4 regions of the Spongiibacter taiwanensis genome follow, and region 4 is predicted to be linked to each of the others. Evidence: predicted binding sites of a transcription regulator. Region 4 holds the regulator's gene; each other region holds the start of a gene.
What was found. Region 4 encodes sigma-54, which starts transcription at its own class of promoters, with help from an activator protein. Its sites were predicted from a motif close to TGGCACANNNNTTGCNNT; they were not measured.
Positions count from the first base shown of each region.

Region 1: the regulator sigma-54 is predicted to act here: its motif matches at 2,374-2,391, upstream of glnA (glutamate--ammonia ligase).
Region 2: the regulator sigma-54 is predicted to act here: its motif matches at 5,756-5,773, upstream of NCG89_RS08240 (TorF family putative porin).
Region 3: the regulator sigma-54 is predicted to act here: its motif matches at 3,540-3,557, upstream of NCG89_RS16095 (ammonium transporter).

Region 1 covers NZ_CP098455.1:1,741,554-1,749,098, reverse strand. Annotated here, with positions in the region: gene glnL (nitrogen regulation protein NR(II)) at 1-20, opposite strand, end outside; gene NCG89_RS08060 (DUF4124 domain-containing protein) at 240-737, opposite strand; gene glnA (glutamate--ammonia ligase) at 856-2,262, opposite strand; gene thiI (tRNA uracil 4-sulfurtransferase ThiI) at 2,605-4,059, shown strand; gene NCG89_RS08045 (acyl-CoA thioesterase) at 4,056-4,493, shown strand; gene NCG89_RS08040 (hypothetical protein) at 4,510-4,959, opposite strand; gene NCG89_RS08035 (sodium-dependent transporter) at 5,008-6,345, opposite strand; gene NCG89_RS08030 (acyl-CoA synthetase) at 6,836-7,545, opposite strand, start outside.
Region 2 covers NZ_CP098455.1:1,778,348-1,785,892, forward strand. Annotated here, with positions in the region: gene NCG89_RS08205 (alpha/beta fold hydrolase) at 1-407, opposite strand, end outside; gene xerC (tyrosine recombinase XerC) at 632-1,534, shown strand; gene NCG89_RS08215 (HAD family hydrolase) at 1,527-2,240, shown strand; gene NCG89_RS08220 (hypothetical protein) at 2,237-2,434, opposite strand; gene glnK (P-II family nitrogen regulator) at 2,685-3,023, opposite strand; gene NCG89_RS08230 (ammonium transporter) at 3,279-4,523, opposite strand; gene glnK (P-II family nitrogen regulator) at 4,593-4,931, opposite strand; gene NCG89_RS08240 (TorF family putative porin) at 5,026-5,697, opposite strand; gene NCG89_RS16870 (hypothetical protein) at 6,235-7,131, opposite strand; gene urtE (urea ABC transporter ATP-binding subunit UrtE) at 7,216-7,545, opposite strand, start outside.
Region 3 covers NZ_CP098455.1:3,545,014-3,552,558, forward strand. Annotated here, with positions in the region: gene NCG89_RS16080 (enoyl-CoA hydratase/isomerase family protein) at 39-1,157, shown strand; gene NCG89_RS16085 (hypothetical protein) at 1,194-1,364, opposite strand; gene NCG89_RS16090 (hypothetical protein) at 1,545-2,177, opposite strand; gene NCG89_RS16095 (ammonium transporter) at 2,174-3,478, opposite strand; gene NCG89_RS16100 (DUF2061 domain-containing protein) at 3,795-4,001, shown strand; gene NCG89_RS16105 (hypothetical protein) at 4,063-4,245, opposite strand; gene NCG89_RS16110 (DUF502 domain-containing protein) at 4,524-5,132, shown strand; gene NCG89_RS16115 (hypothetical protein) at 5,247-5,648, shown strand; gene NCG89_RS16120 (M56 family metallopeptidase) at 5,682-6,614, opposite strand; gene NCG89_RS16125 (BlaI/MecI/CopY family transcriptional regulator) at 6,607-7,026, opposite strand; gene NCG89_RS16130 (OmpA family protein) at 7,391-7,545, opposite strand, start outside.
Region 4 covers NZ_CP098455.1:1,264,805-1,272,349, forward strand. Annotated here, with positions in the region: gene NCG89_RS05880 (MlaC/ttg2D family ABC transporter substrate-binding protein) at 1-292, opposite strand, end outside; gene NCG89_RS05885 (KpsF/GutQ family sugar-phosphate isomerase) at 599-1,525, shown strand; gene NCG89_RS05890 (KdsC family phosphatase) at 1,541-2,062, shown strand; gene lptC (LPS export ABC transporter periplasmic protein LptC) at 2,062-2,637, shown strand; gene lptA (lipopolysaccharide transport periplasmic protein LptA) at 2,624-3,193, shown strand; gene lptB (LPS export ABC transporter ATP-binding protein) at 3,193-3,918, shown strand; gene NCG89_RS05910 (RNA polymerase factor sigma-54) at 4,090-5,586, shown strand; gene hpf (ribosome hibernation-promoting factor, HPF/YfiA family) at 5,664-5,951, shown strand; gene NCG89_RS05920 (PTS sugar transporter subunit IIA) at 5,982-6,431, shown strand; gene rapZ (RNase adapter RapZ) at 6,449-7,306, shown strand; gene NCG89_RS05930 (HPr family phosphocarrier protein) at 7,317-7,545, shown strand, end outside.

The sequences.
Region 1 (7,545 bases), 480 kb from region 4:
TGAATGTTATTCGGGGGCATAGCGTCGCCGGGGCTCTAATTATACGCAAGGTTAGCAATTTCCAGGCCAAAGAATATTGCGCCGACAAGGGGCTTAACCGCGCGAAAAAGCCGCCAAGTACCATAATGGTGCGGCCTCCCGGCAGGACTTCCTGCTAATCCAGTCAATAGCCCAGGTCGGACGAGCGCTTAGTGTGCCCCAAAATAGTGCTCATGCAACTATTTTGCGCGTGCCGTTGCCTAGTTGTTGGGCCAGTACACGGTGATGCGGCTCTCATCCTGGCGCTCCACGCGATTCTTGGGGTCCAGTAGGCGGGCCGAGATCAGCCGCTGTCCGCGATTCAGGTGGGGGATGTTGACCTGGGTTTGCCGACCCTTTTGCAGCACGTTGCCGTCGAGACGGAACTCGATCTGGTAGCCGGGCGGCAAGGGGCGATCCAGAGAGAGGTTGACGCTCGCGCCCAATAAGCCATTGGCGAGCACAGCGCCATCAGCAGGCTGGGTGATGCGAATATTGGGAATATCCTCTGACACCGCCGCTTTCTCGGGTGCCGCGGGCTTGGCCTCGGGAGTGACTGCCGGGGTGGTGTTGGCGGGAAGAAGGTCGACCCGCTCACTGCCTTTTTGCGGCGTGTCACTAAACACCGGGGTCCCCCGGGAGTCGGTGGATCGATAAATTTCTGCGCTAACCACTGTCGTCAGCGAGAGGCTCAGCGCCATGCAAGCCAGGTATTTCATTGCGGGGTGCTCTTCGGTGTCGACCTTGCCAGTATTCTCCCTGCCGTCCTGACTCGCAATAAAAATCAGGCAAAAAAAAGCCCGCCAGAGGCGGGCAAAAAGACCTGGAGCGTGTGGATTACACGCTGTAGTACATAGCGAACTCGACCGGGTGAGTGGTCATGTTCAGATTTTGGATATCTTCCTGCTTGAGGGCGATATAAGCGTCGATCATGTCGTCGTCAAACACGCCACCGGCCTTGAGGAAGTCACGGTCAGCATCCAGTGCTTGCAAAGCCATTTCCAGGCTAGAAGCAACAGTGGGGATGTTGGCAGCTTCTTCTGGGGGCAGATCGTACAGATCCTTGTCAGCGGCATCGCCGGGGTGGATCTTGTTCTGAATGCCGTCCAGGCCAGCCATCAACATGGCCGCAAAGGCCAGGTAAGGGTTGGCAGAAGGGTCGGGGAAGCGAACTTCAACGCGGCGTGCTTTCGGGTTGCTAATGAAAGGAATCCGGATAGAAGCGGAGCGGTTACGGGCAGAGTAAGCCAGCATAACGGGCGCTTCAAAACCGGGAACCAGACGCTTGTAAGAGTTGGTTGACGCATTGGTGAAGGCGTTGATGGCGCGAGCGTGCTTGATGATACCGCCAATGTAGTACAGGGCAGTTTCAGACAGGCCGCCGTAAACGTCACCGGTGAACAGATTCTGGCCGTCTTTGCTCAAAGACTGGTGAACGTGCATGCCGCTGCCGTTGTCGCCAACCACAGGCTTGGGCATGAAGGTCGCCGTTTTGCCGTAGGCGTGAGCAACGTTGTGTACGCAGTACTTCAGTACTTGTACTTCGTCAGCTTTCTTCACAGCAGTGTTGGGGCCAACACCGATTTCACACTGACCTGCAGTACCCACTTCGTGGTGGTGTACTTCAACTTCCAGATTCATGTCGGTCATGGCGTTACACATGGCAGCGCGCAGGTCGTGCAGGCTGTCGACGGGGGGAACGGGGAAGTAACCGCCTTTCACACCGGGGCGGTGACCCATGTTGCCTTCGTCGAAGTTGTCGCCAGACTGCCAGGCAGCCTCGTCAGATTTGATGGCGTAGCTGGCGCCTTCCATGCTGACTTTCCATTTTACGTCGTCAAACACGAAGAATTCGGGCTCGGGACCAAACAGTGCGGTGTCAGCGATACCAGTAGAGCGCATGTAGTCTTCGGCGCGCTGGGCAATGGAGCGTGGGTCGCGGTTATAACCCTGCATAGTGGAGGGCTCAACAATGCCGCAGCGGATGATGATAGTGGACTCTTCGGTGAAGGGGTCCATTACAGAGGCGCTGTCATCCGGCATCAGGATCATGTCAGATTCGTTGATGCCCTTCCATCCAGCGATGGATGAGCCGTCAAACATTTTGCCATCTTCAAAGAAGCTGGCGTCAATTTCGCCGATGGGCAGAGTTACGTGCTGCTCTTTACCCTTAGTGTCGGTGAAGCGCAGATCAGCCCACTTCACATCGTGATCGGCGATCATTTTCAGAGTGTTCTCTGACATTCGTTATCTCCTCCAAATAGAGAGTATTTTTAGAATCGGTTGGGCCCGAAATTCGCGATTATATTCTCATTGCACTGGGCCCGCATAGCGCGCCCTTTGTGTGTGCCCTTTGAAGCAAAATGCGTGCCATTAAATTGCGCGCATTTTCACGCTGTTTATCTCGCTTTCCGAGGGTGGTGCTTAAAAAATGTGCAGAAAAATAGGGGTAAAGCTTTATTTTGGTGCGTTTTATGGGTTTTGTGCTTGATTTTGGTGCGTTCAGGCTGCCGATTTGAGCTCTGACCCACAGCGGCAAGTTCGCTATAATGCCGCCTCATTTTTCCACCCCCGCCGGTCTGTTCCATGAAGTTCGTCATCAAGTTATTCCCCGAAATCATCATCAAGAGCAAGCCAGTTCGCAAGCGCTTTACTCAGCAATTGCGGGATAACGTCAAGAAATTGCTCAAGCCGCTGGATCCCAATGTGGTGGTCACCCGGGAGTGGGATCGCCTGACCGTCGACAGCGACAGGGATGATCCCGCCTTGGTCGCCGAGATGAGTGACGTTCTGGCCAATACCCCCGGCATCGCCCATTTTCTGGAAGTGGCGGAATACCCCCTCGGCGATTTCGAGGACATTTTCCAGCGCACCCGTCTCGCGGTGGGGGATTCCCTGGCCGGCAAAACCTTTGTTGTCAGGTGCAAGCGCAGCGGCAATCACGATTTCAGCTCCACCGATGTCGAGCGTTATGTTGGCGGCGGTCTCAACCAGCATTGCCAGACCGGCGGCGTTGATCTGCGTAACCCCCAAATGACCGTGCGCCTCGAAATCCGAAAAGAGCGACTGTATATCGTGCGTCGCCGCCACGAGGGGCTGGGCGGTTTTCCGATGGGCAGTGTCGATGCGGTAATGTCGCTGATCTCCGGCGGCTTCGACTCGACCGTTTCCAGCTTTATGACCATGAAGCGCGGCCTGCGCACACACTTCTGCTTTTTCAATCTGGGCGGCCGCGAGCATGAAATGGGTGTGCAAGAGGTGGCGCTGTATCTGTGGCAGAAGTTCTCGGCATCCCATCGGGTGAAGTTTGTATCAGTGCCCTTTGAGCCCGTTGTGGCGGAAATCTTGAAGAATGTCGACAACTCCCAAATGGGGGTGGTGCTCAAGCGCATGATGTTGCGGGCTGCATCGCAGCTCGCTGCCCAGCTGGAAGTGTCGGCGCTGGTGACGGGCGAGAGCGTTGCCCAGGTGTCCAGCCAGACCCTGGCGAACCTTTCAGTCATCGATAGCGTGACCGATACCCTGGTGCTCCGACCGCTGATTACCAGCGACAAACAAGACATTATTCGCATCGCCGCCCAGATCGGCACCGAGCAATTTGCGGCGAGCATGCCGGAATATTGCGGCGTGATTTCCGTGCGCCCGACGACCAAGGCAAAGCCGGAGCGCATTGTCGCGCAGGAGGCCAATTTTGACTTTGCGGTGCTCGATGCCGCCGTAGCAGCGGCCCGGATGATCACCATTGATGATTTGGCCGACGAGGAATTTGCCAAGGTCGATGTGGAGGTACTGCCGGTACCCCTGCCGGACGCTGCCATTATCGACGTGCGCCACCCCGACGAGATCGAGCGCCGCCCCCTGCGGGTAGGGCAGACAGAAGTGCTTGAGATCCCTTTCTTTGAACTTCACAGTCGGGCGGGGGATCTCGACCCCAAGCGCTGTTATCAGCTGTACTGCGAGAAAGGCGTCATGAGCCGGCTCCATGCGGCCCATATGGCTGAACAAGGTTTCAACAACATCAAGGTGTATCGACCCGCATGACGACGTCTGACATCGCACCGCTGTTTGCGGTGGAAATTAAACCTCGCTGGGCCGACCAGGACCCCTTCGGCCATATCAATCATGTGGCCTACTTCCGCTATCTCGAGGAGGCGCGAGTCGCCTGGCTGCTGGCGGACCCGATCGCGGCGATCTCTAATGAAGGTGATTATGGTTTGATCATCGCCCACACCAGCCTGAATTACCGCCGGGAGTGGCACCACCCTAATGCATTATTGGCGACCGGGCATGTGCTCAGCGTGGGCAGCGCCAGTGTGAAACTGCGCCAGCAACTGCTGGAGCCAGAGAACGGCCAGGTAGTGGCCGATGGCGATATCACTCTGGTGTGGATGAACTTGCGCAGCCGAGCCAGCGAGCCCCTGCCCGCTGCGGCAAAACAAAAACTACTCGCCCACCTGTTACCTGAGGGCGTTTAGGGCCTGTTAACAGGCCCTAGTTGGCCTTCTGGCTGGCCGTGCCCAGATTAAAGTTGTAGATCTTGAAGTGCTGATCTTCCAGGGTCAGCGTGGCGGTCATCACCGCGTGGCCGTTTGAGAAGGTGACATTGCTCCCATAGGTCAGTCGCGGCTGCTCGCTGAATATCGACAGTGCAGCGCTCAGCCGAGTCAGCTTGGGAGGCTCCATGCTTTCAAAGCGGCCCAAGTGGCTGTAGTGATCCATCAGGGATTGCAGTTGCTCTTGACTGACCTGCTGTCTGGCCGCCCGAGCCAGCAGTGCCTCTAGCGCCGGCGCCTGCCAGGTTGAGATATCGTTAAGCGCTAGCTCCAGGTAACGGCTGGCATTGGCCTGGTAGTGCTCCTCCACTTCGCCGCTGTAGTAGTACAGGCTGCCAAACAGAAGAATGCCGGCGATCACAAACACTTTCAGACTGATATTTTTCACGGTTCCTGCCAATCATTTTTTTGAAAAATAGTTAGCGCGTTAGGGCCACTAAAAAAGTGCTCCCAGGGCGCTGAACAGGCCGAGACTATGCAGGAAAACAATCAGAATGCCAATTGGCGCAATGTAACGCAGCAGCCAATACCAGGCCGCAAAGGCGGGCCCACCCTTCATACCGGTCTCGTCGAGCACCACCTTGCGCGGCAGGCGCCAGCTCACAAACAGGGCGATCAGCAGGCCGCCAATGGGCAACATGATGTTGGCCGTCAGATAATCGAGCGCATCAAACACTGCGCCGTAATGAATGGACGCAACGCCCCCAGCCCAGGCGATGCCGCCCAGCAAAAAGGTGCTGGGTACACGTCGCCAACCCCGTTTTTCCATCCAGGCCACGCCGGGTTCAATAAGCGAAATTGACGAGCTCAGTGCAGCGATGCTGACCAGCGCAAAAAACAGGCTGCCGAAAAACACCCCGCCGCTCATATTGGAAAAGGCAATGGGCAGAGTAACAAACATCAGGCCGGGGCCCTGGCCTGGTGTGAGGTCGTTGGCAAATACCAGGGGGAACATGGCCATACCGGCCATCAGAGCGATCCCCGTATCGAGCGCAGCGATAGTCAGCACAGTCTTGCCGATTGAGGCATGGCCGGGGAAGTAGGCGCCATAAGCCATGATCGCCCCCATCCCCAGGCTCAGGGTGAAAAAGGCGTGGCCCATAGCAATCAGCACCGCGTTGCCGCTCAAGCGGCTGAAATCGGTATCGAACATAAAATGCAGGCCGGCTTTGAAATTGCCATTTATCGCGCTGTAGCCGACCAGCAGCAGCAGGAAAATCAGCAGTAGCGGCATCAGAATTTCCACCGCCTTGCCGATCCCCCGGGTGACCCCGGCGGCAACCACCGACGCGGTCAGCAGGCTGAACAGGCTGTGCCAGATAAATTGTTGGCCGTCGCTGCTCAGTAAGTTGCCAAAGTGGGCTTCGATCTCTTCCGCCGGTGCGCCGCTATAGCTGCCGCTGGCGCTTTGAAACACGTACTCCAGTGCCCAGCCTGCCACGACGCTATAAAACATCATGGTCATCAGCCCGGCCACCATGCCGACCGCGCCAACCACGCCCCAGGCACGACTGCCGCCAGCGTCGCGACTCAGGCTGAGCATACTGTGAATGGGATTACTGCGCCCCGCTCGGCCGGCCATGATCTCGGCGATCATCACGGGTATGCCGATACACAAAATGCAGGCCAGATACACCAGGACGAAAGCGCCGCCGCCGTTTTCACCCGTGATATAGGGAAATTTCCAGATGTTTCCCAGCCCCACCGCTGACCCCGTGGCGGCAAGAATGAAAGTCCAACGGGATTTCCAGGTGATGCTGGCAGCTTGGTTCATGGTGGCAGTGAGCCCCTCTGCTGGGTGACGGAGCAGTGGCGTACGGCTCCGGCAAATTGGTTGATTTCTGCGTGCATTGACCGTTGCAGCGCTAGGCTACGTTCTGCAACTGCGAGGAAGGCTGCAAGAAGAGTGCCCCCGGCGACACATATCGACGGCATATAGTGTTCTGCGAAACACTTTTTGTTAGCTCGGGATTGTAGCGGCAAACAGAACAATGCGCAAATGCCGTGGCTTACCGGGCAAACGGAGGGGCTAGAACTGTCGGCGGTACGACAGTACCGGGGTGATTTGCACATTACTGCCACGGATGGCGGGAATGCTGCCGGAGTTATTGCCGGGGTTCTTGACCGGGTCCGACCAGGCATAAGTGGCGCCGACGGGGAACTCATGGGCCCACCAACCCCCGCAATGCATTCCCGCACGGCGTTCCGCTAGCGGGAGCCAAAATGACCGCCAGCAGTAACCGTTGAATTAGTATGAGTAGGTCTTAGCTCACCGAGCGGTCTCTTCCGGTCCAAAATGGCTGTCGCAATTCTGTTTTCAGCACTTTACCTGCTCCGGACATCGGTAGCGCGTCGATCACCTGCATGCTTCTGGGACATTTGTAGCCAGCGATGTGTGATTTACAGTGCTCGTACAGCTGGTCCTGAGTGAGGCTGTTGTCAGGGTGTAAAACGACAACGGCGTGAACTTGCTCGCCCATTTTCTCACAAGGAATACCAATCACAGCGCAACTGGCAACTGCGGGATGTTTGCAAACGATATTCTCGACTTCGGCGCAGTACACATTCTCGCCGCCAGAGATAATCATGTCTTTAAGGCGGTCAACAATAAAAATGTAGCCCTCGTCGTCCATGTAACCCATGTCGCCAGTGTGCATCCAGCCATTGATTAATGCCTCTTTGGTCGCATCGATCTTATTCAGGTAGCCCTTCATCATACTGGGCCCCCTGGCAATAATTTCGCCAATCTCACCGCGCGGCAGTTCCTGGTCATTAGCTCCTACTACACGGGTTTGCACGTGGAGCGCGGCTCTTCCACCGCTTCGGAGGCGGCCGAGGTGACGCTGCTTGGGCCTATGCATATCGGCAGGTAACACTGCCATCACGGCCGACATTTCCGTCATCCCGTAAACCTGTGTCAAATTAGCGCTTGGAATGATTTTCATCGTTCGGTCAAGCAGCGTTTCCGATGCGG
Region 2 (7,545 bases), 510 kb from region 4:
CAATGTAAAGCGCTCGCGCGAAGGTTTTTGCTTTGCTGCAAATACTGAGCATGGAGGTCTTTCAGTAGCGGTTTAAACGGACTGTCGAAACACAACTCGACCGCGGAGACACCCCGAGGGACTCTCGTTAATCGGGGTGGCGGACACTCTTCCATTGCGACACTTGGCGGCGCAGCAAAGACTTTTTGCGCATCCCTCGCCTCAGCCAGACCGGCATAGAAATCCAGATGCTTACGCTGGGACAAGCGATCGTTGCCCAACAGGATGCCGGGCAACATGGCCCCGCTAATCATGGCCCCCAGACCACTGCGCAGGACGCGGTCAACCATCGCTGAGCCGTAGACCTTCACCGGAAAGTCACCATCGAGCTCAGTGCCGTCGGCCTGACAATAGAAATCCTCTGGCAATGTAAGCCACCAGGGTGGTGATTTTGAGACAAGGTGTAATGCCGAGGCCCGCATACCTGAAGCTTCTCCGTATATCCCGTGACATCCCGCTGAGCCCATCCGGGCCCAGTTTCACTATGTGCCGATGTTTTAGCACGTTTTACTCGTCAATACAGGTACGCAATTACCTTGAGCTGTTTTGCACAAGGTTCTAAGCTGGACCAAATTTTCGGTTTGGGTCGAGCGTGAACGGCGAACAGCGCGTCAGTGCATTTCTTAACTACCTTGAAGCGGCGAAGCGGCTGTCCCCCCACAGCATCAACGCCTACCGTCGGGATATGAACGAGTTCCTGGCATTTTGCGAGCAGCACGACCAGTGTGATTTGGCAAAAGCCGACATCCCCCAGGTCCGCGGATTTCTATCGCTACTGCGACGCCAGGGCAAGTCTGCCAGCAGTATCCAACGTTGCCTCTCGTCGCTGCGCAGTTATTTTCAGTTCAATATTCGCCACCTCGATGGCAAGTCGAATCCCGCTAAGGCGGTAACGGCCCCCAAGGCAGGCAAGCGGCTACCCAAAACCATGGATGTGGATGGCCTGGCCCACTTACTTGAGTTCCCGCTGGAGGAATGGATCGACTACCGCGATCGCGCCATCATGGAGCTGTTTTATTCCTCCGGTCTCCGACTCGCCGAGCTGGCCGCCCTCAACTTGCCGGATATCGATATCTCTGAAGCCATCATTGTTGTGACTGGCAAGGGCAAGAAAAGCCGCGCGTTGCCAGTAGGAAAAATGGCCATTAACGCAATAAAGCAGTGGCTGACCAGGCGCGACCAGGTTGCAAGCGACGAAGCCGCACTTTTTATCAGTCAACGGGGTCGACGACTGGGTCACCGCGGCATTCAGCAGCGGATCGCCTTGCGCGGCAAACAACAGGGTTTGCCAGGGCACGTGCATCCGCACATGCTGCGTCACTCCTTTGCCAGTCACATGCTCGAATCCAGCAGCGATTTACGCGGCGTGCAAGAACTGCTTGGGCACGCCAACCTGTCAACCACACAAATCTACACCCACCTGGACTTTCAGCATTTATCCAAAATTTACGACCAGGCACACCCACGTGCCGGCAAGAAGCACCAAAATGACTGATATCAAACTCATTTGCTTTGATTTGGACGACACCGTCTGGCCGGTCACCCCCACGCTCATAAAGGCGGAGCTTACCTTTTATCAGGCTCTCCAAGATCTGGCGCCGGCCCTATGTGAACGCTATACCCCGGACATGCTGCGCCGGCAGCGACAGGATTTTCTAAAAGCCAGGCCGGAGTTGCGCCATAATGTCAGCCGCTGGCGGCTAGAGAGCCTGCAATCGCTGTTGGAAGAAACCGGTCATGCACAACAAAGTGAGGACATTGCCAGGCAAGCCTTCGCTATATTTTTACAGGCGCGTCAGCGGGTGCATCCCTTTGCCAACAGCGAGCAAACACTGGCTGAACTGGCCCAGTCTTATCACCTAATCGCCCTCACCAATGGCAATGCGGACGTGACCCGCATGCCCATCGGCCAATACTTTCGCGGTGCCTACCGGGCGGAGGAAATCGGCCTGAGCAAGCCACATCCAGCGCTCTTTGAAAAGGCACTGGCAGACGCCGGGTGCGCACCCGGCCAAGCGGTCCATGTTGGTGATAATTTGGAAGATGATATTGCAGGAGCGAAGCGCGTGGGGTTATTGGCAGTGCAGGCTCGCCTCACGGAAACGGCGTGGCCACCAAGCCCTGAGGCCGATGACCACTTTGATGACTGGCGGCAGCTCCCTGGCATAATCGCCGCATTGTCGCGGCGACAGGGAGACTAGAATGCGTCCTGATCGCTATCCAGCAGCGCACTACGCATATAAGGCTCCAGGTGCTGTATTTCGCCACCCTTAGCGAGAAAGGCCTCAACATCCTTGGCGAGCTGATCCCTCATTCGATCATGGGAGGTCAGCACTTTCGCTGCGCCTTTGTTAAGTTGTTTTTTGTCTGCCTGTGCTGAAATTCGGTTACCCATCACGACTCCTCCCCGGAAAAACGACCGGCCTTTCACAAGCGATTTATACTGCTATGAATGACTCGATGACAACGTCCGGATTAGTTTTTTTTATTATTAAAAACTTTTTGCTTAAGCCAAACTCGCAAAGAGCACAGACAAGCTACCAGCACCACTTCCGGCAACGAAGGAAATGACACAGACGGTAAATGAAAGCAGGTGGGCCGCTCGGACGAGCGGCCGAAAAGGGGGGTGAAAATATCGCAGGGGCTTAGATCGCGTCCTCGCCAGTCTCACCCGTGCGGATACGGATGACCTGCTCAAGGTCGGTGACAAAAATTTTGCCGTCGCCGATCTTTCCGGTACTGGCAGCCTTGGAAACCGTATCGATCACCTTCTCCAACAAGGCGTCGGCAATGGCAATCTCCAGCTTCACCTTGGGGAGAAAGTCCACCACGTACTCCGCCCCACGATACAGCTCGGTGTGTCCCTTTTGCCGGCCAAACCCTTTCACTTCGGTCACTGTGACGCCTTGCACACCGATCTCCGATAACGCAGCGCGAACATCGTCCAATTTAAACGGTTTAATCACAGCACTGACTAATTTCATACCCGAACAGTCTCCCTTCGGCTTTATATTGTTTGATCGGCTACGTTAGCCCAGCCTCAGGCACTTGGCAAGCGAGGTGGGCGGGCAGGGAAGCCCTGTTGCCAAAACCCGCCCCTAATCGCCCTACCGGCAGCGCAGCACCTTGTCGGCACAGCGTCATGGGCAGGGACAGATCAAGGGGCCGAAAAGGCGACAAGCCGCTCATAAAAAAGGGCGCTCAATGAGCGCCCATAAGTATCACCAAACGGGGGAGACTTACTTGTTGGTGAATTCTGGGTAGGCTTCCATCCCACACTCGGAGATGTCGACGCCTTCGTACTCTTCCTCTTCGGTAACCCGCAGGCCGAGTACTGCTTTGAGAATGCCCCACACCACCAGGCTGGAACCGAATACCCAGGCAAAGATCACCACGGTGCCGTAGATCTGGCTACCGAAAGAAGTATCACCATTGGTCAGAGGCACTGCCATCAGGCCCCAGATACCAACCACACCGTGAACGGAGATTGCACCAACCGGATCGTCGATTTTCAGCTTGTCCAGCGCCAGGATCGAGAACACCACGATCACGCCACCAACGGCACCGATCAGGGTTGCCGCAATCGGGCTCGGCGTCAGCGGCTCAGCAGTGATGGCAACCAGGCCAGCCAGAGCACCGTTCAGGGCCATGGTCAGGTCAGCCTTGCCGAACAGGATGCGAGCAACGATCAGCGCAGCAATCAGACCACCACTGGCAGCAGCGTTAGTGTTGACGAACACTTGAGAAGTTGCGTTGGCTTCGTCGATGTTGGACACCATCAGCTCAGAGCCGCCGTTGAAGCCGAACCAGCCCATCCACAGGATGAAGGTACCCAGGGTAGCCAGCGGAAGGTTGGCACCGGGGATCGCATTGACCTGACCGTTGGCGCCGTACTTGCCCTTACGAGCACCCAGCAGCAGCACACCAGCCAGAGCGGCAGAGGCGCCACACAGGTGGACCACACCAGAACCGGCAAAGTCAGAGAAACCAGCCGCATCCAGGAAGCCGCCGCCCCATTTCCACATGCCTTGCAACGGATAGATAACACCTGTCATCACCACGGCGAAGGCCAGGAAAGTCCACAGTTTCATGCGCTCAGCAACCGCACCTGAAACAATCGACATGGCGGTAGCAACGAACACCACCTGGAAGAAGAAGTCAGAGGAACCGGAGTAGTAGATATCGCCGTTAGAGGCCAATACTTCTTCTACGCTGGCATCAGAGATCGCATTGCCGAACCAAGCATCAGGCAGAACGCCGCCTTCAGATCCGCCGTACATGATCATGTAGCCCATCAACAGGTACATGGTACAAGCGATCGCAAACAATGCGACGTTTTTAGTGAGAATTTCAGTCGTATTTTTTGCCCGGACCAGACCGGACTCCAGCATGGCAAAGCCTGCTGCCATCCACATTACGAACGCGCCACACACCAGAAAGTAAAATGTGTCCAGGGCGTATTTGACCTGTATGATGTCTTCCATCACATGCCCTCCAAAGGGAATTTTCTACAAATTTTTTGTTGGATTAGAGCGAAAGCCAGAAGGCCATCATCAGATAGCGTCTTCGCCGGTTTCACCAGTACGGATACGCACAACCTGCTCCAGCGGCGTCACAAAAATCTTGCCATCGCCAATCTTGCCAGTGTTGGCAGACTTGCTGATCGCTTCGATTGTTGGATCCACATTGCCGTCGGCAACCGCAACTTCGATCTTCACTTTGGGAAGAAAATCGACTACGTATTCAGCGCCACGGTACAGCTCGGTATGACCTTTTTGGCGACCAAAGCCTTTCACTTCTGTCACGGTAATGCCCTGCACACCGATATCAGACAGCGCTTCACGCACATCGTCGAGTTTGAATGGCTTAATAACAGCCGTAATCAATTTCATCGGATATCTCCTTTCAATGTGCACGAGTCGCACATCAGAAATTGCTTATTGATATTAATTGCCGGCTCACGGGAGGTGAGCCGGCAACGTCGCTTTAAAGAATGGGCAGGCTGTAAGACACAACGAACTTCAGATCATCGTCGTTGTCTTCGTCAATCATCTGGCTGAAAGTAAAGCTCAGGTTATCGTTGTAGGCATAAGAGACATCGAAGTGAGCGTAGTTACTATCTTCGTCATCGCTGTCAGCGCCACCCAGCATAAAGGAGAAGCTGCCGACGTCGTAGCCCAGGGTGTAGTAGAAGTAACCGGGAGCGCCAGCAACATTGTCGTAAATGGTCAGGCTAACAGGGCCAACACCCAAGCCGATGATAATTTCACTCAAATCACCCCAAGTATCACCTGCATCTGAGGTGACACCAGTTTCGTCTGGGTCCCAACCGGGGCCTTGGCCGGTGTAAGTGTAATTCCAAACGCTAATATCAACGCTCACAGGGCCGACTTCAGTAGCAAAGCCGGCGTAGTAATCCACTTCCTGGCCGTAAGTGTCATCACCGCTAGAACCCCAGATACCGGTGTAGAAACCACCTGCGCTGTAAGTAATGTCACCAGAAACGGCAGGAGAACCATCGCTCAGATCAAAACCACGCCACAGATACATGCTGGCAACAGAAGCGCTGGCAGACAACTCAGCCGAAGCAGGAGCAGCCACCATGGTCATAGAAGCAGCAGCTACGCCAGCTGCGAGAAGGGTTTTTACATTTTTCATGTCTTAAGTCTCCACTTAGGTTTGTAAGAGAGTGATCACACACCATCTTGGCAACTCAAAAGCATTTTCGATGCCAACTCCTACTTTTATATTTAAAATCAAATAGTTAGTCTTATTCGCTGAACAACATGCAAAGCGGGTGTTAGAGGCAGAAGAATCCGGCCACCCCACAACCAGCACCAAGGCACTAGTTTGGTGCGGTTTGCGGTTCGAATACCCCATAACGCATCAAATTCACGCAGCAACTTGAGATTAGGTGGGAATCAGGCCCTTCAAGGCCGGCCAAATTGGTAAAAATTCACAATTTAAAACAGGCGCTTAGACCTTATGCCCATGGCTCAAAGCGGTGCACAGGGATTCACGGCGCACTTTTCGCACCAAATTGGCACCATCGCACCGCGATCTAACCTGGCCGGCAATGAAAGCCGAACCGGTGCAAAACCAAGCACCAAAATAGGAACATCAAAAAGGGAGAGGAGCAGAAAAGAAGCAACCCGCCTCAGTGCTCGGCAGAGGCGGGAATAGGAGGGGAGAAGATCAGCGGGCGCTTTCCAGGGCTTTTACTCGGCGCTCAAGGGACTCGAGGCGCTTTTCAATCTCCGACGTGGCGCGACTTGGTACCGCGGGTGCCGGCGCCGCCGCAACCATCAGGGAGTCGACCATCACACCGCCCTCCCGGCCAGGTTCACCCGACTGCCCTACGCTGCCCGACAAACCACTCTCGCCACCGGACACCCACTGACGGCTGCCGGTCAGGGTTTTCTTGGTAATGTAGTAGCCGCCGCTACCACTGCCGCCACTGCCACCGCGGCCGCCGTTGCCGCCAGCACCTGCATTGGCTTCAATTTTGATTCGTTGCGCCACATCCAGAGGCTCGAGCTTGCCGCCCAATACCCGGTACAGCACCGTGACATCACCTGCATTGCCACCGGGGCCGCCATCCCCCCCAGCGCCGCCGTCACCCCCTTTCTCACCGGCACAGTCATCCCGGTTATCAGCGCCATCACCACCGCTGCCACCCGCACCGCCAGCGCCGCCACTGCTAATAATTTTCAAACTACCCAATGACTGCAGCCCCAACTGAAGGCGCATGGATACGCCATCACCACCGGGGGCGCCGTGGGCACCGGCCTGACCGCTGATTTGATTCGCGCAGTCACTGGCCGATACGCCACCGACACCGGCCGCGCCCATTTCGCCGCGCCCATCGATGACAACGCCATCCCCGATGCTGGCGGTTTTCGCTTGCACCCGCCAAGCCGCCACACCGGGCGCAAACCGGATATGTGCCGCATCGCCAATTTCCAGGTGGTCTATCACCAGCTGGGCGGAATCCTTGCTGACCAGGTAGCTCTCACCGGCACCAATTTTCAAATCTGCGGCCAAACCCGCCAAGGGCAGCAAGCCCAGCATTAAAGGAAGAATGCGCTTCATGTGGAATCGTCCTAAAAAAGTGTGCCCGAAGTGTAACCCGCCCAGCCTCGGACTGTTAACTGAGCCGCCGCGATTGAGGCCTTATTACACCGTCATATGACGACGAACGTCTTCCTCAACCATATCGGCACCCGCGCCAGACAAAATGACTTCACCGCGATCCATCACCGCATACTCATCAGCCAGCGCACGGGCAAAATCGAAGTACTGCTCAACCAGCACAATCGCCATCTCTCCCTGCTGACGCAGAATCGACAGCACATTCTGAATATCTTTGATGATCGACGGCTGAATTCCCTCGGTGGGCTCGTCCAAGACCAGCAAACGGGGTTTGGTCACCAACGCGCGGGCAATCGCCAATTGCTGTTGCTGACCACCGGACAAATCCCCCCCACGCCGCTTCAACATGCTTTT
Region 3 (7,545 bases), 1.4 Mb from region 4:
TTGATGATAATGATGCCGACTGGCCGAGAGGTGTGGCAATGCAAGTTGATTTTGCAGTACATCTGGAGCGACTTTCCCTTCCGGCAGGGGGGTATCTTGCCCATCTGACCCTCAATGCCCCGCGTCGTCTCAACGCCCTCACGCCGGAAATGGTGGCAATGCTGTTGCGCTTACTGCTGGAGCTGCGCGACGACCCGGATGCGGTGGCGGTTTTCCTCGATGGCGCTGGCGAGCAAGCGTTTTGCGTGGGTGATGATGCGTTGCGCTTGTGCGAATCGGCGCTGGCCAATCCGGGGGGCCCGGCAGTGGAAGCCGAGGCATTTTTTGCCCAGGAGTACGCGGTCGCCCATCTGATTCATACCTTTCCGAAGCCCATTATTGTGTGGGCCTGCGGCGCGGTGATGGGGGCCGGTGTCGGTTTGATGGTGGGTGCCAGCCACCGAATCGTCACCCAAGCCAGCCGGCTGTCGATGCCAGAGATCAGAGTCGGCTTGTTCCCGGGCCTGGGCGCCAGTTGGTTTCTCCACCAGATGCCGGGTTCGACGGGCTTGTTTTGCGGCCTGACTGGCGCGGAGTTACTGCCCGCCGATGCGCTGTATGCGGGGCTAGCGGATTATTGTCTGGCGGTGGATTGCCGTCGCGATGTACTGCAGGCCTTGATTCAACTGCCCTGGTGCGATGATAGCGAATGGAACCGGGAGCAGGTGACTGAGCTGCTCACCGATATAGAAGCAGAGCAGGGCGTGGCGCTTGGTGACTCCCACCTTAAAGGCGCGCGGGAATGGATTGAGCGCACCTGCTGCCCCTTGGAGCCGGTTCGGGTGGCACGCAAAATATGCCAGTACCGCGGCGGACAGGCCTGGCTGCAGGCGGCATCGGTCGGGCTACAGAGGGGAGCGTCCAGTGCAGCGAAATTGATATTTCGACAGCTCGATCAGGGCAAGGGCTTGAGCTTGAAGGATGTCTTCCGGATGGAGTTGATTCTGGTGGTTAATCGAATTCGGGATCCGGAGTTTGCCGAGGGTGTTCGCGCGCAGCTGCTGGACCGGGACCGCGATCCTCGCTGGTGTTATCGTTCAATAGAAGACGTGCCTGACGCTGAAATCGACGCGCTGTTTTCGGCTCCCTGGCAGGTGCATCCGCTGGCACATTTGTAAATTCGCTCAAGCCAATCACGGTTTCCCGCTGAACCATTACATGCCGTGGTCGCGCATCTGCTTTGCCCGCTCGTCGGCTTGTTGCTGCAGCTGGGACTCCATTTGATTGGCTCTATCCAGGGCGTTTTGCTGGCCGGGACTGAGGACAGTGGATTCCGGTGCCCGACTGCACGCCATCATCGATGCCGCCATGACGATAAAGATCATCGGTTTGATTGCTCGTCGGCTTGGTGGGACAGTTCTGATAATGGGTGGCGGGGCAAAGACGGTCATATGGCCTACCTCAGCGAGTGAATGGCACTAAAGATAGGGCAGACCGCAATTGGGGTAAAGTTGGTGTCTGCATAACGCGGCGCCTTTGCAAGGGGCTATTTTGTGGCACTGCAATCAAAGCAAAGACCCGAGAAAGCGATCCAACTCTGGCCGTTCCTGTTGCACCTTTTTGACGGCGGCAGCCAGCATGCGGTCCGCCTGAATCGGTCCCAGGCTTTCGCACAGCAACACATAATATTGGTTGATCAACTTTTGCAGGAGGCTGGGCGGGGCGTTGTCCAGCTCTAGTGGTTGTCTACTGGCCAGCCAGCGCTGAAGGGCGTCCAGTATACTGGGTGGCAGATTTCGGCGGCGCAGCGCAGCGAATAAGTCGAGGCGCAGTTTGGCCTGCTGACTCTCACCGAGCTGGCCCATCAGGGCGAGCATAAGCTCGGAGAAGGCGGTGCTGTGGCTCAGGGTGGGTTGTCGCTGGGGGGCAAAGGCTGCTGTGCTGCCATTGGCGCTGGCTGCCTGGCTTGCAGGCAGGTTCATGGCATTGAGCAGGCTGCGTAAAATGGCGGCGCGCTGGTTTTTCAGGGGGGTGTCCTGGCAAATGTCTGCCACAAAGCGTTGCAGCGCCAGGCTGGGTTGATCTGCATACCGGCTTTCCCAATGGCGCAGCGCACGCTCTACGCCATGGTCATCCAGAAAACCCTGCAAGCCGGTGGCGATAGCCTGGCGGCGTTGATTGAAATCTTTTTGACTCATCGCTTGTAATCCAGGTCGCCGGCGCGGTCGGCGGTATAGGCGGTATTACCTGAGGGAAACTCGGGGTAGCCAATTTCGGCGTGCTCGCTGAGGTCCAGGCCTCGCTGTTCGTGCAGCGCGGAGGCGCGCAGCCCCATCGTCAGGTCAATGAGGTAGTACATAATCAAGGCGGTGGAAAAGGTCCAGATGAAGCACGCCAGAATGCCAACCAGCTGCACCACAATCATCTGGGTATTGAACATATCCTCGGCATAGAACATGCCCGCTGCCAGCGTGCCCCAGGCACCGGCAAAGCCGTGCACTGATACCGCACCCACCACATCATCCAGATGCAGATTGACCAACATTCTGCCGCCAAGGGTGCACACGATACCGCCGATAAAGCCAGTAAGCAGTGCGAACATGGGGGTCATGCTGGCGCAGCCAGCGGTGATGGCAACCAGGCCCGCCAGACTGCCATTCACCGTTTCCGTCAGTAATATTGGCCGGCGGCCAACCAACGACAGCAGCATGCAGGCGGCCGCGCCGGCCGCTGCGGCCAGTTGGGTGTTCAGGTTGATCAGACCAATGTCAGCACTGGCCGCCAGGGTGGAACCGCCGTTAAAGCCAAACCAGCCAAACCAGAGGATAAAACCGCCGAGAGCGACCAGGGTGAGATTGTGGCCGCGAATCTCGCGGGGCTTGCCAGCTTTGTCGTAGCGGCCCAGCCGCGGCCCAAGAATAATAATGCCGGCCAGTGCCGCCCAGGCGCCCACCGAGTGAACGACAGTCGAACCGGCAAAATCGATAAAGCCCATTTCGGCAAGCCAGCCGCCGGAATTCCATACCCAGCTGCCGAAAACCGGGTAAATGGCCGCAGTGATGAATACAGCACCGACCAGGTAGGCCTCAAAGCGAGTTCGCTCTGCCATGGCGCCACTGGCGATCGTGACGGCGGTGGCGGCAAACATGGTTTGGAACAACAGGCTGCCATAGGTGCTGGCGTCGGCCTCATCGAGCAAGAACAGGTCGGTGCCAAACAGCCCGGTCGTGTTGGTGCCAAACATCAGTCCGTAGCCCAGTGCCCAGAAGATCAGGGTACCGATGCAGACATCCATGTAGTTTTTCATCACTACGTTGAGAGCGTTTTTTGCCCGCGACATGCCGGATTCTAGTAGCGCAAATCCGGCTTGCATCAAAAATACGAGGGCGCTGGCAGTGACCAGCCAGACCATGTCCATGGCAGCGGTTGCATCGTCGGCGAGCGTAGGCTGGCTTGCGGCCAGCAAAGCGAGTAAGCCAGTCAGTCGGGTGTGAGTCATTTGAACCTCTATGGCAGTGGGGTGGCGGCACCCGGCTTGAAAAGCGGTATTCTCTGCAGACATAGCAACTGCTATGCCACTTGAGGTAAGTGGGATGGGACGGCGTTTTAGGGTCCCAGACGGGCATTGACGCGAATTTAGCAATAGATGCCATAAGGTGGTGCGGGGCTGTGCGCTAAGCCGGGGCGCCGGGTCTCGAATAGGAAAAAACAATGAAAATAGTCGGAAAGATCAATTATGCTTATCAAATAAGAATCGTTATCGTTGGTGCTCAGGTATTTGATGACCTCCACTTCAAGTTAAAGGGGCAGCAGTGATGAAAAAGACCGTCAGTTTCGCCGTTTTGCATTTCAGTGTGGCCTTTTCCGTGGCCTACGTGTTGACCGGCAGTGTCTTAGTGGGCGGTGTGATGGCCCTGATTGAACCCGCGATTAACACGGTGGTGTTCTACTTCCATGAGCGGGTATGGCGGCATTTGCAGGCGCCATCAAGCGCCCCGGCAGAGATGGCGCTGGCGGGTTGAGGCCTGCGGATAGAGCCTAGTGCTCTAATGACCTGGGCCGCAGGATCAGGGCGAGGCATGATCAGGGAATCGCACCGCACTGCCTGAGCATCGCTAATACCAGACCCACCGCGACGAGGGGCAGGATCCAGCGACTGAGTTTGTTTTGGGTCTCAGTGCTGGGCTGGGGGGCATAGCGCTCGATCAGCGGAATGACAACAAGCAGGGCCAGAAACAGGCCGCTGAGGATGAGCATTAGGGTCATCGTTTCTCAAATCCTTGCGCGACCCCGGACAGGTTTCGGGGTCGCGTTGCCAAATTGTAAATATTTACCGTAGTCAGTCTGCCACTCGCTGGACGGTTCTTCCAAGCCCCCGCAGGGCGCGTGCTTTGGGCGCTCGCAGCTGACAGTCCCTGTTGCTCAGAATGACAAATCGCCATTTCTCTCCGCCAGGCTGGTGAAACTTAGGCCAGCGGGGCCTGCCCAAAAAATCGTGATGGTCTGGCCGGACGATGTCAGACAGATATTCAGGGAGCGATTTTATGCGAAATCTCAGTGGTGCGTTTCTGCGCGGTATGTTTGTTCTGCTGCCGGTGGTGCTGTCGATCCAGCTCGCGGTATGGGTGATATCCACCGCGGAATCCTGGCTGGCACCGCCCTTAAAGGAGTTGCTTGGACCGGTCTACTTTCCCGGGATGGCTCTGCTGTTACTGGTTGCCCTTACCGTGCTCGTTGGCCTCAGCTCGCGTTGGCCCACGGCCAGCTTTGTCTGGGGCTTACCGGGGCGAGTGCTGGAGCGTACACCAGTGTTGCGGCAAATCTACGGTACGCTCAAAGACGTGATGGAAATTATGGGGGGCAATAAATTCGATGATGAGGCGGTGGTCATGGTCGAGCTACCCAATTCAGAAGCCCGCCTGATTGGTATCGTCACGGTGAGGGAGAAGGGCAATGGCAACACGATGGCCAGTGAACTCGATGATGATCATATCGCGGTGTACCTGCCAATGAGTTATCAGGTGGGCGGTTACACGGTTGTGGTACCTCGGCAGCATACCCGACCGATTGATATGCGTCCCGCCGATGCCTTGCAACTTGTGCTCAGTGGCGGTGTGGTTTCTGAGCCGGGCCGGGAGCGAAATATTGGCTAGACTCTAGACGGGTGATCTAAATCAACGGTCCCGGCAGCGCGGTTTGGCTTAATGATGTTGACGTGCCCTTGAATGGATCAAGCAGCCGATGCCCGATAAACAGGAGAGTCATCAATGAGAGTACTAATTTGCGGTATTTCACTGCTGTGGATCGTCTCTGGCGCCGCTATTGCGGGACAGAGTGGCCCGATTCGCAGTGAAGTGGGTTTTGTCGACGAAACCAGTGGCGCGCGGGTGGAAGCGGTGGAGCCCCAGGGTGATGGAGAGTATCGGGTGCTGGTCTCGGTGCCTCGGGGTGAAAACACCTCGCCAACGGTGATTGAAGAAATTGTGGTTAGCGCCTCCCGTGATACCCCGAGGGAGGCTGAGGAACCCGTGCCAGCGCCGCGGTATGAGTTGGTGAAAGATTATGCCAACGACCGCTACGGGCTCTATGTGTATCTGGGCAAAAACCGTGAGTGGCCATTTCGCTTGTTCTTTAAGGATCACAGCGCTGCGGAAATCCATAACTACTGAGCGGTTGCGCACCGGCCTCCCTTGGTCGCTGGGCTATTCGCTTAGCCAGAACAACAGCAACTCGATTTGATGGTGAAGGGGGTTGATGCTCAATCCCGCCAACGTGAGCATCACCGCTACGGTTGAAGCCGTGATGAACGGCGAAGGGGGCCTGGGTGCGGGGTTTAACAGGGCCATGACCCGCTGCTCAACGGCTTCGTCGACAAAACTGCTGGTGTGAGGGGCGGCGGCGCAAGACGCCTCTGCCAGTTTGACAATACAACGCGCGACATCGGCGCGGCTGTGGACCTTGCTGGCAATCAAATCACAGTGTTTCTCGATACCCAGCCGCAACTCACCGCGGAAACGGGCTGCGCCGGGCATGGGCAGGCTAACCATCTTGGCGAGCAGCAATCGCAGGTTATCGCGGTGGAGAACGTGCCCGCGTTCGTGGCGCAGCACAATATCTCTCTCTTTCTCATCGCAATGGGCCAACAGGCCTGAGCTGAGCACAACGCGGGGGGTAAGCAGGCCGACTGTGAAGGCCAAGAGCTGTTGATCCGGTACTTCCAGGAAGTCGCCCCGGTCGCGGGAAAACAGGCGAACACTGTCTTTGCAGCGCCGACTGGCAGTGGTACTGCGCCAGCTTTTCCTACTGATGGCCACTAGCGCTAGTACCGTTAATACCAGGGACGCCGGTCCGGCCTGAGGCAAGATTCCAACAGGATGATGGTTGGAGCAGACACCGTCGTGACAGTGGTAGCCGATTAAAAAATCATTAACGAGCGGCAGATACAGCAGCACCGTGGTGGCAACGCTGATTGAGATCGGCAGGAAAACCGCTACTAACAATAGGCTTGTGGCTTGCTGAGGGTGAAGGCCTCTCAGCAGCATCAGCAGGGGGCGTCGAAGAGCGACCAGAGAGAGGCCGAGAAAGAACCACAGGCTTAGGAAGACAAGGTTGGCAGTGCCAAGGTGTTCAATCATTACCCTTTTTGCGCTCGTGCTGATCGATGAGCTGCTTCATGCGATCCAACGAATCCTTGTCGATACTGGCAGCCGCGTTAACGAAGCCGCTTAGGATAGTTTCTGCCGGGCCATCGTGCAAAGCGTTTATGACATCGCCAATGAGACGTCCCATCAGCTCGCCGCGCTTCACCACCGGGGTATAGATGTAGGCGTGGCCCTGTTTGCTGCGGTTTAGCAGGTTCTTCCGGTGGAGGCGTTCCACGGTGGATTGCAGGGTGCTGATACTTGGACGTTTATCCGGGGTGAGGCGGCTAGCCAAGGCTTTTACATCACTGCCGGGCTTTTGCCAAAGCAACTCTAACAGTGCAAGTTCGAGTTCACCGAGCTGGGGAAGGGCATTGTGACGAGATCGTGCACGCAATAATTTCATATCAAAAACTGACTCCAAAGCAGTTTTTTGGGGCGGGGTAACTTGCTGCGTAATCTCGGTAGATTTTCGTATAAGATTTTGAAAATAAAGGATATTTTAGAATTTTCACGCAAAGGTTACTCCGCAGTAACCCGCCGACAATAACTGAATGAGAATCGTTTTTAAAGAAGTATCTTTCTAGAAAAATATCTGTTCACCAATGGAAATAATGCGGTTCCGGTGAATGTCCAGGGTGAGGCCCGATGGCTATGCGGGACAGGCGCGCCGATGACTACCGCGCCTGTGTGAGGTTTTGCTGCTGCGCACAAACAAAAAAGGGCAGCTCTGAGAGCTGCCCTTGGTAGTGGTTTAGCGCGCCGCCGATTTAGTTTGGCGAAATGACCTGCAGTTCGACACGACGGTTGCGCTCGCGGCCCTCGTCGGTGTTGTTGCTGGCCACCGGCTTGCTTTCGCCATAACCAATCGCTTCCATACGAGTGCGGCCAATGCCCTGGGTGGTCAGGTAATCCACCACGGATT
Region 4 (7,545 bases):
ACTTGGCCCGCTCTTCTTCCGTCTTCAAGCTCTGGTAGTAACCACGGCTACCGTATTTACCCATGACACCCCGAGCGAAGCTTTGAAAATCGACGACCTCATCAAGCAGTTCGCGCACTTCGCGCTCAAAGCGCTCCGGCTCCTTATCGGCATAGCCTTTTGCCTCTTCGATAACCGCCATAAGCGCTTGCGTGGTGTCGGCCACCACTTCATAGGGCCCTTTTTCTGTCGCGAACGCGCTGGAACTTGCGCCCACAAAAACCAACAGTGCAAAAATCGCCTTCTTCAACATATCGCTATTTCCTTTCGCAGATAGCCCGAATTCACCGTATGCGGCCTGCCACGGGACCTGAACTTTTTGTTTGACCCCATTCTACGTTAGTCGTCCCCAGGCTGCGGGTCAGCAAAACCTGTTATTTTTTCACATTGGAAATTATCATAGCCCCCGGCATTTCGAGAGCTGCCCAACCTCCACTCACTGAGCGGCCTCATTATTATCGTTGGAAGATTAGCAACAGCTTAACCGGGGGCTAGCACCATCAGCGCAACATCGAGTACGCCCAGGACATTTACTGAGTCCGCGAAACGGGTCATCAGCATGGAGGGAGCCGCGGTGGCGGCCCTCTCAGATCGTATTGACGACGACTTTACCCGCGCCTGCCAATTACTGCTCAATTGCACCGGCAAAGTGGTGGTGACCGGAATGGGAAAATCCGGCCATATCGGCAACAAGATCGCCGCCACCCTGGCGAGCACCGGCACACCGGCTTTCTTCGTCCATCCTGGGGAAGCCAGCCACGGCGACATGGGAATGATCACCGCCGGCGACGTGGTGATTGCCCTGTCAAACTCGGGCACCACCGCCGAGATCGTGACCATTCTGCCGCTGCTCAAGCTGCTGGCCGTTCCCCTGATCGCCATGACCGGCAATCCCGCATCGGAGCTGGCGCAGAGCGCTGATGTTCACCTCAATGTCGGTGTTAAAGAGGAAGCCTGCCCACTGAACCTGGCGCCCACATCCAGCACAACGGTCAGTCTGGTGATGGGCGATGCCCTGGCCATCGCTCTGCTCGAAGCACGCGGCTTCACCGCTGACGACTTCGCCTTCTCCCACCCGGGCGGTGCACTGGGGCGGCGGCTGCTCCTGAAAATCGACGGCATCATGCACACTGGCGACGCTATTCCCAGGGTAAAACTCGGCACAGCCCTCAGCGGTGCCCTGCTGGAAATCAGCAGCAAAGCACTTGGCATGACCACCGTGGTTGACGATGACGGCGTGCTGCAGGGCATTTTCACTGACGGCGACCTACGCCGGGCCATTGATAGCGGCAGCGATATTCGCAACGCTCCCATTGAACAGGTAATGACCCGCAACGGCCGCACTATCAAGCCGGGCACCATGGCCGCGGAGGCATTGCGCATTATGGAAGATCACAAAATTACTGTACTGGTCGCCGTCGATGACCAGCGCCGCCCGGTTGGCGTCATTCACACCCATGACCTGCTCAAAGCAGGCGTTGCCTAAACGGAGAAGCCGACTGTGCACGCGGTAATCGAAAAGGCCAAACTCATTAAACTGCTGGCCATGGACGTGGATGGCGTCCTGACCGACGGCAGCCTGTACTTCGGCAACAGCGGTGAAGAAATCAAAGCCTTCAGTATTCTGGACGGGTTGGGCATCAAACTGGTGAGAGAGGCCGGCATTCGACCGGCAATCATCACCGGCCGCAGCTCCCAGCTACTGGCCCGGCGCGCCGCTGAACTGAAAATCGACCTGATCTACCAGGGCCGCGAGGACAAGCTGGTAGCCCTGACCGAATTGCGCAGCGATCTTGGCCTGGAGCTAAGCGAAATTGCCTATGTGGGCGACGACTTGCCCGACCTGTCTGCCATTGTTGCTGCTGGTCTGGGGATCACCGTTGCCAATGGTCACAGCTTTGTCGCCCGCCACGCCGATTGGCAGACCGATGCCAGAGGCGGACAAGGCGCCATACGGGAAGTCTGCGAGTTGCTGCTAAAAGCCCAAGGGAAACTCAATGCCGCCTGGGAGCAGTTTCTATAATGGCCAAGCGCCGGGGGTTCAATTTCGCTGCATTGTCAGTGCTCTCGGCACTGGCCGCGCTGGGGGGTACCTACCTTTACCTCACGCAGTTCAGCGAGAGCGGCAAGCTGAGCATTGTCGAGCGTTTTGACCCCACCCCGGATGTGGATTCCTACCTTGAAGGCATTGAGGGCATCAAATACCGGGAAGATGGCGCCGTGGCCTACCGTTGGCGGGCCGTCAGCGCCGAACGTTACATTTCAGATGGCTCTGTGCGCTTGCAAGAACCCTCTTATTTAGGGAATATCGCCGAGCAGCGCCCGTGGACTGCCACCGCCACAGAGGGTCGCCTGAACAGTAGCGGCCAGCACCTGCAGCTCAACCAGGATGTGGTCGTGCGCGAATTGATCAGACAAGCTGAAATAAGAACCAACGTGTTGAAAATCGACCTGCAAGAAAGTGAAGTCAGCACCGACCAAGCCCTCACACTGCTCCTGCCCAACGGCACCACAAAAGCCACCGGCATGTACGCGTCGCTGCGAGAAGAGCGGGTAGAACTCCTTGATAACGTCAGGGGGCATTATGCGCCCCGCTAAACTGTTGGCCGCCGCGATAGCCATGTCGACGCTCAACGTTGCGCCCCTGCACGCCTTGCCCGATGACCGCAATCAGGCCATCAATCTCAGCTCAGATCGCGCCACCTATGAAAACAATCAGGGCATCTACAGTGGCAACGTGAAGATGTCCCAGGGCACCCTGAAAATTCAGGCCGACAAACTCACCATTGTCGAGAGTGATCGCAAAGTCGAAAAAGTGATCGCTCAGGGCAACCCGGCCAAATTCGAACAACAACCCAGAGCCGGTGAAGGCGTAGTGGTTGCCAGCGCCGGCACCATTGAATACCGCCTGGCCGACGAGGAAATTCTGCTTCAGCAAAATGCCAGCATCACCCATCAGGGCTCAAAAATCAGCGGTGATCGAGTGGTGTATAGCGGCAAAAAACAAACCGTTGTCGCCGACGGAGGCAGTGCCGCAGAAAACGGCCGGGTGAGAATGACCCTGCAACCCCAGAGCAATGGCGAGGTCAACTCCCAGGGTGGCAAACAAAACACCCCGGTCAATGACGACAACGACGGAGAGACTTCGCCCTAATGCCGGTTCTGAACGCGCACAACCTCGCCAAGGCCTATAAAGGGCGGCAGATTATTCGGGACGTCTCGCTGAGCATCCGCAGCGGCGAAATTGTCGGCTTGCTGGGTCCCAATGGCGCGGGCAAAACCACCTGCTTTTACATGATTGTCGGGATTGTGAACGCCGACCGTGGTCGTATAACGTTGGACGATCGCGACCTTACTCCCATGTCCGTCCATGGCCGGGCCCAATGTGGCGTAGGCTACCTGCCTCAGGAAGCGTCGATTTTTCGCAAATTGAGCGTCGCCGACAACATCATGGCAATTCTCGAAACACGCAAAGACCTGAATCGCAGCCAGCGCAAGGAAAAACTCGAAGCGCTGCTGCAGGAATTTCACATCACCCATATCCGCAAATCCAAGGGCATGACCCTGTCTGGCGGTGAACGTCGCCGGGTCGAGATCGCCCGGGCCCTGGCCACCGAGCCCAGCTTCATCCTGCTCGACGAACCCTTTGCCGGAGTTGACCCCATTTCCGTCAACGATATCCAGCAAATCATCCGTCACCTGCAGGCCCGGGGTATCGGCGTGCTGATCACCGATCACAACGTCCGGGAAACCCTGCACATCTGCGAAAAAGCCTACATTGTCGGTGAAGGCAGAATCGTCGCCGAAGGCGATGCGAACACCGTGCTAAATAGCGAGATCGTCCGGGAAATTTACCTAGGCGACAAATTTACACTTTAATTTCTGCCAGATTTTTGATTCGGCACAGCTATTGCAGGGATCGAGAGAGGCGTCTACACTCAAGTTGGACATTCGAGGGCACTGCCCGTCGTAGAATGCTTGGGCATCCCGCCCTCTGGTAGAGCACAATGTGCTCGCGTTACCTTCTTAATGTTGTAGAAGCCACTGCTTATGAAACAATCGCTCCAGCTCAAGGTTGGCCAGCAGCTGACCATGACCCCGCAGCTGCAACAGGCGATTCGTTTACTTCAACTTTCCACCCTCGATCTTCAGCAAGAAATTCAGTCGGCTCTGGATTCCAATCCACTACTGGAAATCGGCGAGGATGACACCCCAGAAGGCGAACCCGCCCAGCAGAACACCCCCGCCGCGGCGCCAGAATCCACCACCGCTGAACGCAGCCAGACAGAAGAGACTAAAGAAACCTCCGCCAGCAGCGACGACAGCTGGGCCGAGCGCAGCGAAATCCCGGAAGATCTGCCCGTCGACAGCCAGTGGGATGATGTTTACCAAAGCAGCGGCAGCGCCTCCCTCGGGCCAGCCGACGACAGCGAGTTCAGCAATGACTTTCGCCAGGGTAGCTCCGACTCCCTGCAGGACCACTTGCGCTGGCAGCTGAACCTCAGCCGTCTCTCTGATATCGATCAGTTGATCGCCGATGCTATTGTTGATGCCATCGACGAGAAGGGCCGGCTCACCGTGTCGGTGGAGGATCTGGTCGAGAGCTTCGACAATGAAGATATTGAAGCCGAAGAAGTACAGGCGGTATTACGCCTTATCCAGAATTTTGATCCCCCTGGGGTCGGCGGCCGCGACCTCCAGGAATGCCTGCTGATCCAGCTGCGCCAGTTGCCCCCGGAAACGCCCTGGCGGGAGGAAGCGCTGCTAGTGGTCGGCCAGTACATGGCCCAATTGGGCAACCGGGATTACAACCAGATCATGCGCCGCTGTCGCATCAAGGAAGATCAGCTCAAGGAAATCCTCAAGCTGATCCAGTCGCTGAACCCCACTCCTGGCGACGCCATCGGTGGCAGCGAAACGGAATATGTGGTCCCGGATGTGTTCGTCAGCAAAAAGGAAGGCCGCTGGCTGGTGGAGCTGAACCCGGACATCGCCCCCAAAATCCAGATCAACTCCCATTACGCGGCGCTGGCACGGCAAAGTAGCAACAGCAACGACAACGACTACATTCGCGACAATCTGCAGGAGGCTCGCTGGTTCATCAAAAGCCTGCAAAGTCGCAACGAAACACTGATGAAAGTGGCCAGCAAGATTGTTGAATACCAGCGGGGATTTCTAGAATATGGTGAGGAGGCAATGAAGCCTCTCGTTCTGCACGATATCGCCGAGGCCGTAGGCATGCACGAATCCACCATTTCCCGGGTCACCACCCAAAAATACATGCACACCCCCCGCGGCATTTTCGAACTGAAGTTCTTTTTCTCCAGCCATGTGTCCACCGACACCGGCGGGGAATGCTCATCCACCGCCATTCGGGCGCTCATCAAGAAATTGGTTGCGGCCGAAAATCCCAGAAAGCCCCTCAGCGACAGCAAAATTACCGAACTGCTGGCTGACCAGGGCATTCAAGTGGCCCGGCGAACCATTGCGAAATATCGGGAATCACTGGTCATTCCGCCCTCAAACGAGCGGAAGCGGCTGGTATAGTGGCCGCGACTCAGGTCGCGACCGTCACTTGCGCGCCGGGAGGCGCTGATTGCTTACAGCGATGAAGGAGCAAAAATATGCAGATAACTGTTAGTGGTCATCACGTAGAAGTTACCCCCGCTCTCCGCGACTACGTTAACAACAAGCTTTCCAAGCTGCAGCGACATTTCGACAACATTACCAATACCGACGTCACCCTGACGGTCGAAAAGTTAATCCAGAAGGCAGAAGCCACTGTCCATGTTGCCGGCGCAGATCTGTTCGCCACCTGCGAGTCACAGGATATGTACGCCGCCATCGACAGTCTCACCGACAAGCTCGATCGGCAACTCATCAAACACAAGGAAAAGCACCTGGCTCGCTAGCGCCAGCTTTGCTACCAGATTGCGATAACCATGAACCTAGACTCCATCCTCAGCCAAGGACGTACCCATTGTGGTACGTCCGTTAACAGCAAAAAACGCCTCCTTGAACAAGTTGCCAAGTTCATCAGCGAGGACGATCACAACTACGATCCCGACGAGCTGTTCAATGACCTGCTTGCCCGGGAGCGCCTTGGCAGCACCGGCATCGGCCACGGGGTGGCCATTCCCCATTGCCGCAGCAGCCGCTGTGAAAGTATTACCGGCCTGTTGGTACGCCTTGAAAAGGCCATCGAATTTGAATCCATTGACGATCAACCGGTCGACCTGGTGTTTGCCCTGATCGTACCGGCAGAGGCCCACGACGAGCACGTTAAAGTGCTGGGTGCCCTCGCCTCCGCCTTCAACGAAGAGAGTTTTCGTCGCAGCCTGCGCCAGGCAGAAGACGCTGCCGCCCTTTTTAAGGCAGCTATCGCTCACTGACCCAAGGGCGCCAGCCTATGCAACTGACCATCATTAGCGGCCGCTCCGGATCGGGCAAAAGTACCGCACTGCACCAGCTGGAAGACGAAGGCTTTTACGCCATCGACAATCTTCCCATTGCGCTGTTGCCCGAGCTGGTCAGAGAACTGTCCCAAAAGCCCATCAAGGCCCACCAGAAAGTGGCGGTGTGTATCGACGCCCGCAACTCCGAAACCGAGCTACAGCGCTTCAGATCACTGTGCGACCAGGTTCGCCAGTACGCCGATCTGCGCATCGTGTTTCTCGATGCCGCCGAAGACAAACTGATTAAACGGTTCAGCGAAACGCGCCGCCGTCACCCGCTGACCAGCTCGGCGCTGCCGCTGGCCGACGCGATCAAGCTTGAGGCCTTGCTGCTGGAGCCCATCGTGATGGAAGCCTCCCTGACCATCGACAGCAGCGACATGACGGTCCACGACCTGCGCGGCGCGATCCGCGACCGTATTCTGGGTGCCGAGGCAGCAACCCTGGCGATTCAACTAAAATCCTTTGGTTTCAAGCGCGGCCTGCCCATTGATGCCGACCAGGTATACGACTTGCGCATGCTGCCCAATCCCCACTGGGACGAAGCACTGCGCGGTCTTACGGGCCGCGACCAGCCCGTGGCTGACTTCCTCGATGCGCAAGACGACGTGCAGCAGATGTACGCCGACATCCTCGCCTACCTGGGCCATTGGCTGCCCAAAATCGAGGCCAGCAACCGGAGTTACTTCACCGTTGCCATTGGTTGCACGGGCGGACAGCATCGGTCAGTATACATGGCGGAAAAACTGGCCAGTGCTCTTCTCCCCAAGCACCCCGGCCTTCAAGTTCGCCATCGCGAACTGCAACAATAGATGAACTGGCATGGTTGAAACCAAGATAACAATCATAAATAAGCTTGGTCTGCACGCCCGCGCGGCGGCAAAGTTTGTCGGCACGGCGGGCGCTTTCAGCGCCCGGATTGAAGCCGAGGTAAACGGCCGCACCGTGGACGGCAAAAGCATCATGGCCGTCATGATGCTCGCCGCCACCAAAGGCACCGAAATGACCCTTCGCTGCGAAGGCGACGATGAGCAGAAAGCCCTGGCTGCGC